4 regions of the Bradyrhizobium sp. BEA-2-5 genome follow, and region 2 is predicted to be linked to each of the others. Evidence: riboswitches for the same ligand, from Rfam matches in the RefSeq annotation. Region 2 holds a riboswitch; each other region holds the start of a gene.
What was found. A riboswitch is a leader RNA that binds a small molecule or an ion and turns the genes downstream of it on or off. The one in region 2 is predicted to bind cobalamin.
Positions count from the first base shown of each region.

Region 1: linked by a shared signal. The riboswitch ahead of RX327_RS04940 (TonB-dependent receptor) and the one ahead of RX327_RS15200 (DUF1636 domain-containing protein) in region 2 are both predicted to bind cobalamin.
Region 3: linked by a shared signal. The riboswitch ahead of RX327_RS03410 (TonB-dependent receptor) and the one ahead of RX327_RS15200 (DUF1636 domain-containing protein) in region 2 are both predicted to bind cobalamin.
Region 4: linked by a shared signal. The riboswitch ahead of metE (5-methyltetrahydropteroyltriglutamate--homocysteine S-methyltransferase) and the one ahead of RX327_RS15200 (DUF1636 domain-containing protein) in region 2 are both predicted to bind cobalamin.

Region 1 covers NZ_CP136629.1:1,086,118-1,088,314, reverse strand. The annotation lists gene RX327_RS04940 (TonB-dependent receptor) at 1-1,147, opposite strand, end outside; cobalamin riboswitch at 1,254-1,449, opposite strand; gene RX327_RS04935 (GTP-binding protein) at 1,675-2,197, opposite strand, start outside.
Region 2 covers NZ_CP136629.1:3,297,899-3,300,095, forward strand. The annotation lists gene RX327_RS15190 (cobyric acid synthase) at 1-237, opposite strand, end outside; gene cobO (cob(I)yrinic acid a,c-diamide adenosyltransferase) at 250-903, opposite strand; cobalamin riboswitch at 940-1,160, shown strand; gene RX327_RS15200 (DUF1636 domain-containing protein) at 1,253-1,627, shown strand; gene cobW (cobalamin biosynthesis protein CobW) at 1,624-2,197, shown strand, end outside.
Region 3 covers NZ_CP136629.1:760,903-763,099, forward strand. The annotation lists gene RX327_RS03410 (TonB-dependent receptor) at 1-794, opposite strand, end outside; cobalamin riboswitch at 957-1,158, opposite strand; gene RX327_RS03415 (FecCD family ABC transporter permease) at 1,271-2,197, shown strand, end outside.
Region 4 covers NZ_CP136629.1:7,024,662-7,026,858, forward strand. The annotation lists cobalamin riboswitch at 516-736, shown strand; partial or broken gene metE (5-methyltetrahydropteroyltriglutamate--homocysteine S-methyltransferase) at 844-2,197, shown strand, end outside.

The sequences.
Region 1 (2,197 bases), 2.2 Mb from region 2:
GCTGGGTCTTCGGATTCCAGGTGTAGTTCTCGATGTCGCGCCAGTGCCGCTCGCTGGTCAGGTAATACAGCGTGTTGTTGATCTTGAAGCCGTCGGCGACGTCCCACTCGGTCTTGAACCGGGTCCAGCTGTCCTGATAGCGGATCGCGCTGTCCAATGCATTGTAGTTCTTGAAGCGCAGCGCGTCCTGGATCGAGCCGTTGATCAGCGGCGTGCCGAAATAGCGCGACGGGCTGCGGTCGCCGTAGTCCTCCGAGAGCGTGAAGGCGAGATTGTCCGACGCCTGCACCCGCACGGCAGCGGAGACTACCGCGTTCGAGGTCTTGTCGCGATCGACCCAGCCGTCCGACATGTTGCCGGTAGCGTTGATGCGGTACGACACATTGGGATCGATCGGACCGGTGCTGTCCACGGACAGCCGCCGCGTCATGTTGCTGTCGAGCGAGACCTCGGCCTCGTTAGTGGGCGTATTGAGCGGTTTTTTCGGGATCACGTTGATGACGCCACCGATCGCGCCTTCGCCGTACAGCACCGAGGCCGGACCGCGCAGCACTTCGATGCGCTGCGTCGACCAGGTGTCGTAGGGGAATGTCAGGGTGCCGGAGCCGATATAGAAGCGCGTGCCGTCATACAGCGTCATCACCGAGTTGCTGCCGGCAAAGCCGCGGGTGCTGAACGACAGGCCGCCATTGCCGGGCGCCGGCGTCGCGACGAACCCGGCCGCGTCCTGGGTGACGGCATCGAGCACATTGTGCTGGCCGCGTTCGGCGATGGTCTGCGCCGTGATGATCTCGACGCTGGCCGGCGTCAGCAGCGGTGTCAGATTGAGACGACTGCCGGTGCCGCCCTGCGTGGTGGCATTGAGCGTCGGCGATGCCGATCCCGATGCGCCCGACGCTGCGACGCGCGGCGCGTTGCCGGCTGTTGCGATCGTCGCGGGCCTCGGCCGTGGCCGCGCCGCAGCGGCCATGTCACGGCTGCGCGCCGCAGGCTTCGGCTTGGCGGTCACCGAGGGCGCGACCTCGATCGGATCGAGCCTGGTTGGTGGAGGTGTTTGTGCCGAGCCTTCGGCCGGCAACAACAGCGATGACAGGGAGCAGACGAGACCGAGGCGCCATTTGCGCGCAACGGGAAAGGACGGAGACATGAAAGGGACTCGCGATAACGTGGCACGTCACCGCGAACGCGGACTGGCGCATTGCCCAAAAGGCAGTGCTCCGATCCCACCAGGACACCCCCGCCCAATGTGCTCGCGTGTGACCACGACTGACGGCAGGTCTCCTGGCTCGCGGGTCGTTGCCTGTCGCCGCCTTCCCGGGCCGATGGCCCAGTGGCAAATTGACGAAAGGCTCGCCGTTTACAGTTGCGGGGACAGCTGCGGCATTGGGGTTACCCTCGCACCGCATTCCCTTTTGATCCCCGAAGGGAACCGTCGGCAAAAACGATAGGTGGTGCCGGCAAGGCTGTCAATTCGATGCGATTGTCGCACAAATGCTTTGGCGGATGGAGCTGCGGCGATGACACAGCGGCATCCGCGGATGACGCGCAGATGTAATCCCGTCATCGTGAGGAGCCGCGAAGCGGCGTCTCGAAGGATGCATGGCCACAGCCGGGCGTCCATCCTTCGAGGCTCGCTCTGCTCGTGCCTCACGATGACGGAAACATAAGCTCACATCACTCGATGTCGACACATCCCTGCATGATCGCATCGATCTCGGTGCGCGACAGAGCCCCCATCTCGGCGATAAACACGATGCGCGTGCGCGGCACGCCGGGCGACGGCACGCCGCCTGCAGCTAAGGTCGCGCGGCCGCCGGCGAGTTGAAACACCGTCAGCCGCCCGGGCTGTTCCACCGTCTCGAACAGTCCCTTGGCGCGCGCCAGCTTCGGCGCCAAGCGGTTGATGGCCTGCTGCAAGCGGGGCAGCGAGACCGGCTTGTCCGAGGTCCAGCTCAGCGTCTCGAAGCGCTCCGACGACGGCCGTCGCGGCGCGGTCTCGCGCGGCGCCGACACATGATCGAGGTCCGCCGGGAACAGTAGCGCGGCCGGCACCTCGCCATGCAAGGCATCAACCACCACGGCCGCCGGACGCACCGCGCGCACGGCGTCGCGGATCGCGGCGCACGCGGCGGCGTCGGCCAGATCGACCTTGCTCAGCGCCACCACATCCGCCGCCCGGAGCTGCGACCGCAGCAGA
Region 2 (2,197 bases):
CAGCAGCACCGGGTTCATGTCGGTATGCGGCTCGACCCCGGCGGCGAGCGCCTGCAGCGCCTGGGCGCGGCCGATCTCGCCGCCATCGACGGTGACGGCGGCGTTGTTCGACATGTTCTGCGGCTTGAAGGGCAGCACGCGCAAGTCCCGCCGCGTGAAGGCACGCGCAAGGCCGGCAACGATGAGCGACTTGCCCACGTCCGAACCGGCTCCCTGGATCATCAATGCGCGCGTCATCGCCGAAGAGTCTCAGAACTCGACGCCGGCTTGCGCCTTGATGCCGGAGCGGAACGGGTGCTTCACCAGCGTCATCTCGGTGACGAGATCGGCGATCTCGATCAGCTCGTCCTTGGCGTTGCGGCCGGTGAGCACGACATGCGTCATCGGCGGCTTTGACGTGGTCAGAAAGTCGACGACATCTGATATCGCGAGATAATCGTAGCGCAGCGCGATGTTGATCTCGTCGAGCACGACCATGCGCAAGCTCTCATCGAGGATCAGCTCCTTGGCCTTCTCCCAGCCGGCGCGCGCGGCGGCGATGTCGCGGGTGCGGTCCTGCGTCTCCCAGGTGAAGCCTTCGCCCATCGCGTGGAACTGGCAGAGATCGCCGAAATGGCCGGTGAGCAGGCGGCGCTCGCCGGTGTCCCAGGCGCCCTTGATGAATTGCACCACCGCGCAGGGGAAGCCATGGGCGACGCAGCGGACGATCATGCCGAACGCCGAGGAGGATTTGCCCTTGCCGCTGCCGGTGTGGACGATGATCAGGCCCTTTTCGCCGCTCTTGGTCGCCATGATCTTGTCGCGGGCGGCTTTCTTCTTCGCCATCTTCTCCGCGTGGCGCGTGTCCAGCGAAAGATCGGTGCCGACGGCGCCGTCTTCAGCGTCGTTTCCATCTGAAATCATCACGTTCCTTCGGCTTGACAAGTGCGAGGCTTGGACGAATGGTGGTGCGGCGTTGGTTCCTGTCCTATGACAGGCGAAGAGGGAATGCGATAGGGTCCGAATCGGCAAGATTTGGGTCCAAAATGCAGCCGCCCCCGCGACCGTGACCGGAGAGATGCCCGAAGCCACTGATTCCCGCGGGAATCGGGAAGGCGGGGATCGAAGGGCAAAGCCCTGCTCCGCAAGCCGGGAGACCTGCCAGCGCGACGAGTTTTGGACCGGCGGACGGGGTGTTCCGCGACGGGGAACGAACCTGTCCAAAATCGGTTCGTGTGCCTCATCGCTACCCGCTGTCAATCCAGGAAGGGCGATGAGCGTTACACTTCATGTCTGCATTACCTGCCGCGCCGGCCAGACGCCGGCGGAAGGTGAGCTCGCGCCCGGTGCACGCCTGCATGGCGCGATCCTCGACGCCGGCGTGCCCGACGGCGTCAATGTGGTTCCCGTCGAATGCCTGTCGGCCTGCAGCCAGGGCTGCTCGGTCGCGCTCAGCGCGCCCGGCCGCTGGTCCTATGTCTATGGCCGCCTGTCCGCCGATAATGCCGCGGATGTGATCGCCGGTGCCTCCGCCTATGCGGCTGCGCCCGACGGCCTCGTGCCCTGGCGCAGCAGGCCGGAAATCTTCCGCAAGCAGTCGCTTGCCCGCATTCCCCCCATTGCCGTCGTGCCGGAGGCCGCCGAATGAATTCGCTCGCAAAAGTTCCGGTGACGGTGGTCACCGGTTTTCTCGGGTCCGGCAAGACCACGCTGATCCAGCATCTGCTCGCCAATGCGAACGGCAAGAAACTCGCCGTGCTCGTCAACGAGTTCGGCAGCGAGGGCGTCGACGGCGAGATATTGAAGTCGTGCGCCGATGCGAACTGTCCGGAGGAGAATATCATCGAGCTCGCCAACGGCTGCATCTGCTGCACCGTCGCCGACGATTTCATTCCGACGATGGAGAAATTGCTGGCGCGCCCGGTGCGGCCCGATCACATCCTGATCGAGACCTCGGGCCTGGCGCTGCCGAAGCCGCTGCTCAAAGCGTTCGACTGGCCGCAGATCCGCTCGCGCATCACCGTGGACGGCGTGATCGCGCTGGCCGATGCCGAGGCCGTCGCGGCGGGCCGCTTCGCGCCGGACCCGATTGCCGTCGAAGCGCAGCGCGCCGCGGACGAAAATCTCGACCACGAGACGCCGCTGTCGGAAGTGTTCGAGGACCAGATCGCCTGCGCGGACATCGTGCTGCTGACCAAGGCGGATCTCGCCGGGGCGG
Region 3 (2,197 bases), 2.5 Mb from region 2:
ACGGCGTTGCGCTGGTCGAGCGCATTGTTGACGCGGTAGCCGTCGGACTTGATGCCGTTGCCGTAGAACGAGGTGGACCACGGTCCGGAGTTGAGCGCCGCGGAGACCGCGGCCATGCGGGTGTTGAACGAGCCAAATCCGGCCTCGGCGCGCATCGTCGTCGGCGGGCCGCCGACGCCGTTATTGGTGACGATGTTGATGACGCCGCCGACCGCATTGTCGCCATACAGCACCGCACCGGAATTGCCGCGCGTGATCTCGATGCGCTCGATGGCATTGAGCGGGATGGTGGAGAGGTCGAAGCCGGCCTTGTCGACGTCGTTGAGGCGGCGGCCGTTGAGCAGGAACAGCGTGTTGTCGGTCGCGAAGGCGCCGAAGCCGCGCAGGTCGACCGAGGTCTTGGCGCCGTTCGGTCCGCCATAGGGCGTTTGCAGCTGCACGCCTGGCACCTGCGCGAGGATCTCGGGCAACGACTGCACCGGCGAATGGGCGATGTCGTCGGCGGTGATCACGGCCGAGGAGGAGCCGACAATGCCGGCGAACTGGCGGCCGCCGCCGGTGCCATCCGTTCCGGTGGCCGCGCCGGTCGCTGTCGTGCCCGATCCGCTGCCTGTGTCGTTGCCTTGCGAGGTGCCCGGCGCCGGGCGTCGCGGCGCCGGCGCTTCGTCAGCGGCCGGCCTGGCGCGCGTGACGTTCTGGTCGCGCGGCTTGGTGACTTCGATCGCCGGCAGCTGATCGGGAGCGGGTGCCTGCTGCGCCCGCGCGGCGGAGAAAAGGATTGCCGGCGCGATCATCGTCGACGCGAGCAGAAGCGCGCGGTGTCGCCGATGGAAAGGGAAGGAGAACATAAGCGAGGTCTCGGTAACGTCAGTGGCACGTCACCGCGAACCAGTCTCACCATCGTGCTCACAGCATCAGGTGAAGCTCATGCCTGTACTCCCCGACCGACATCTTCGCGTGTGACCACGGCTGACGGCAGGTCTCCTGGCTCGCGGGTCGTTACCGCTTCGTCGCCTTCCCAGGACCGAGATTCCCAGTGGCTTCTGACGAAGGATTCACCGCTTACAGTTGCGGGGGCAGCCGCGGCATTGGGGACAAGTTTCCCCGCACCGCATTCCCTTTTCATCTCACGAAAGAACCGTCATGTTCATCTAGGGTTCGGCCGGGTAGCAAAGTCAATCCGGCGGAAGTCGGGCAATGGCCGGGCGGCCACGGTTTTTGTCGAGTGTCGCTTGTCTGCCACGGCGATCGCTGTAAGAGCATGGATCCAATGAGCGTGCAGGATTTTGCCTTGGCGGCCGAGGTCGCGGCGCGGCGCCGGTGGGGCGCCACCGCGGCGCTGCTCGCGCTCGTGGCCCTGCTGTGCGTGCTCTCGCTCGGCATCGGGCCGGTGCGGCTGTCGCCGCTCGCGGTGATCGAGGCGCTGTTCGGCGGCGGCAGCGATGTGGCGCAGGTGATCGTGCGCGAGATCCGCCTGCCGCGCACCATCCTGGCATTCGCGATCGGCGGTATTCTCGGGCTGTCCGGTGCGGCGCTGCAAGGGCTGCTGCGCAATCCGCTGGCCTCGCCGTCGCTGTTCGGCGCGCCGCAATCAGCGGCGTTCGGCGCGGTGCTGGTAATCGCGCTGGGCCTCGCCGATGTGCGCTCCTACGCGCTGCCGGTGGTGGCGATCATCGCCGCGTTCGGCTCGGTGTTCGCGCTGCTTGCGATCGCCGGCCGCAATGCCGGGCTGTTGATCCTGATCCTCGCCGGGCTCGCGATCTCGAGCTTTGCGGGGGCGGCGACGGCGCTGGTGATGAACCTCTCCAGCAATCCCTTCGTGGTGCTGGAGATCGCGTTCTGGCTGCTCGGCTCGCTGGAAGACCGGAGCTTCCAGCACGTCGCGCTGGCGCTGCCCTTCATCATCGCAGGCGCCGCCATCCTGCTCAGCCAGGCGAGCGCCTTCCGCGCGCTGACGCTCGGCGAGGAGGCGGCGCAGAGCCTCGGCGTCGATGTCGGGCGGTTGCGGCTCTTCGTGATCACGGGCGTGGCGCTCGGGGTTGGCGGCGCGGTCGCGGTGACAGGCACGATCGGTTTCATCGGCCTCGTTGCGCCGCATCTGATGCGTCCCGTGATCGGTCACGATCCGGCGCGGCTCTTGGTGCCGAGCGCACTCACCGGCTCGGCGTTGCTGCTCGCCGCCGACATCGCGGTGCGC
Region 4 (2,197 bases), 3.7 Mb from region 2:
GGCACCAGCCGCAAACGGTTCGAACGCCTTGTTATGGAACATAAGCCTGCCTGGATACTCCGCCTCTGGGTCGACAGCGTATCCGAGCGCTTCGAGCCGAATTTTAGTTCCGCTCGGAATGAGCTGGTCCGGCTTTCATACTGAGGCGTGGGAAGGCCGCCAGCACCGGCGGGCGCTCCATCACTGCTTCCGACATCGGCAGGATAGGGCCCTCTCGCCCGCAAGACGCCCTTCTGCACGGCCGCCGAGTTTGAGGCCATCGGTTGCGCGACGGTCATTGGCCAGTGTCCGCGTTGGGGGTGCCAGCAGGGTGCAACAGACTTTATGCCGCTATTTCACGTGATGGCGACGCGCACGAGATTGTCGAAAGCATGCAGAAGCGCGCAGAACTCTATGCGATCGTTGGGTTTGCACCACTACAAGTCACTCTATTCTTCGGTTGTACCGAGCATCATTCCCGTCGGGATGCCGCAACAACCATAGTTTCTGAGGGTTGACGCACTCCCTCCGTTGCAGGTAATCGAAACCGTTGAGGTTCTCCAGATCACGATTGACCTGGAGCTAAGAGGGAAGCCGGTGCGCAGGTTCTTCGGAACGAAGCAATGCCGGCGCTGCCCCCGCAACTGTAAGCGGCGAGCCATCGTCCATTTCAGCCACTGAAGCGCAAGCTTCGGGAAGGCCGGACGATAGCTAGGACCCGCGAGCCAGGAGACCTGCCTCGGCAACATTAACGTCCACGGGCGGGGTGTCCCGGTGGTGCGGTTGCGACCCGTTTGCGCTCAACGCGCCTTGCGGAGTCCAGACGTGTCACCACGGCCTTTGCCCCCATTTGGGGTTAAGCCAATGTCCTCTACATCTATCTCCTCACTTGCGGTCGCAACTCTTGGTACGGCGCGCATCGGTCCACGCCGCGAGCTCAAGCTTGCGCTCGAAAGCTTCTGGTCCGGCACATCGGACGAGAAGGCATTGATCGAAGCCGGGATCGGATTGCGCACCGCCAACTGGGCGCGGCAGAAAAAGCTCGGTGTCTCGGTGATCCCGTCGAACGATTTCTCGTTCTACGACCAGGTGCTCGACACCTCGGTGATGGTTGGAGCGATTGCCCCGATCTATGGCTGGACCAGCGGCTCGATACCGCTTGCGACCTATTTTGCAATGGCGCGTGGCACCCAGGGTGATGTCCAAGGCGACCCGCACGATGCGTCCCGCGGCAACGCCCATCATGGCCAAAGCGTGCCGGCGCAAGAAATGACCAAGTGGTTCGACACCAACTATCACTATATGGTTCCGGAACTTGCGAAGGATCAGCAATTCCGTCTCGTCTCGCGCAAGCCGATCGAGGAATATGAGGAAGCCAAGGCGCTGGGCTACCAGACCCGACCTGTGCTGGTCGGTCCCGTCACCTTCCTCAAGCTCGCCAAGAGCAAGGATGCCGGCTTCGAGCCGCTGTCGCTGCTGGACCGACTGCTGCCGGTCTATGCCGAGGTGCTGCGGGAGCTTGCCAGAAGCGGCGCGGAATGGGTTCAAATTGACGAGCCCTGTCTGGTGCTGGATCTCGACGAGGCAGCTCATGACGCGCTGCGGCGTGCCTACGCCGAAATCGCCAGGGCTGTGCCGCAGATCAAGATCATGCTGACGAGCTATTTCGGCGGCCTCGGCCAGAACCGCGACACGGCGTTCGCGCTTCCCGTGGCCGGTTTGCATTTCGACCTGGTGCGCGCGCCCGAGCAGCTCGACGACCTCGCTCGCCTGCCCACCGACCGCGTCGTCTCGCTCGGTGTGCTGGACGGCCGCAACATCTGGCGTGCCGATCTGAGCAGAATTCTCGACCGGCTTGAGCCAGTCGTCGCAAAGCTCGGCAACAACCGCGTGCAGATCGCGCCCTCGTGCTCGCTGCTGCATGTACCGATCGATCTCGCGCTGGAAGTCAAGCTCGACGCCGAGGTGAAGAGTTGGCTGGCCTTCTCCGTGCAGAAGATCGAAGAGCTGGCCGCGCTCGGCAGGTCGCTCGCAAGCGGGCGCAGGTCGATCGCAAAGGACTTGAAGGCATCCGACGCCGCCGCGTTAGCGCGCAAGACCTCGCCGCGCATTCACGACGCGAAGGTGGCAAGCCGTATTGCCGGGATCGACGAGGCAGTGCGCCGGCGCGCCAGTCGGTTCGAGAAACGAGCCGAAGTGCAGCATGCGCGCTTCAACC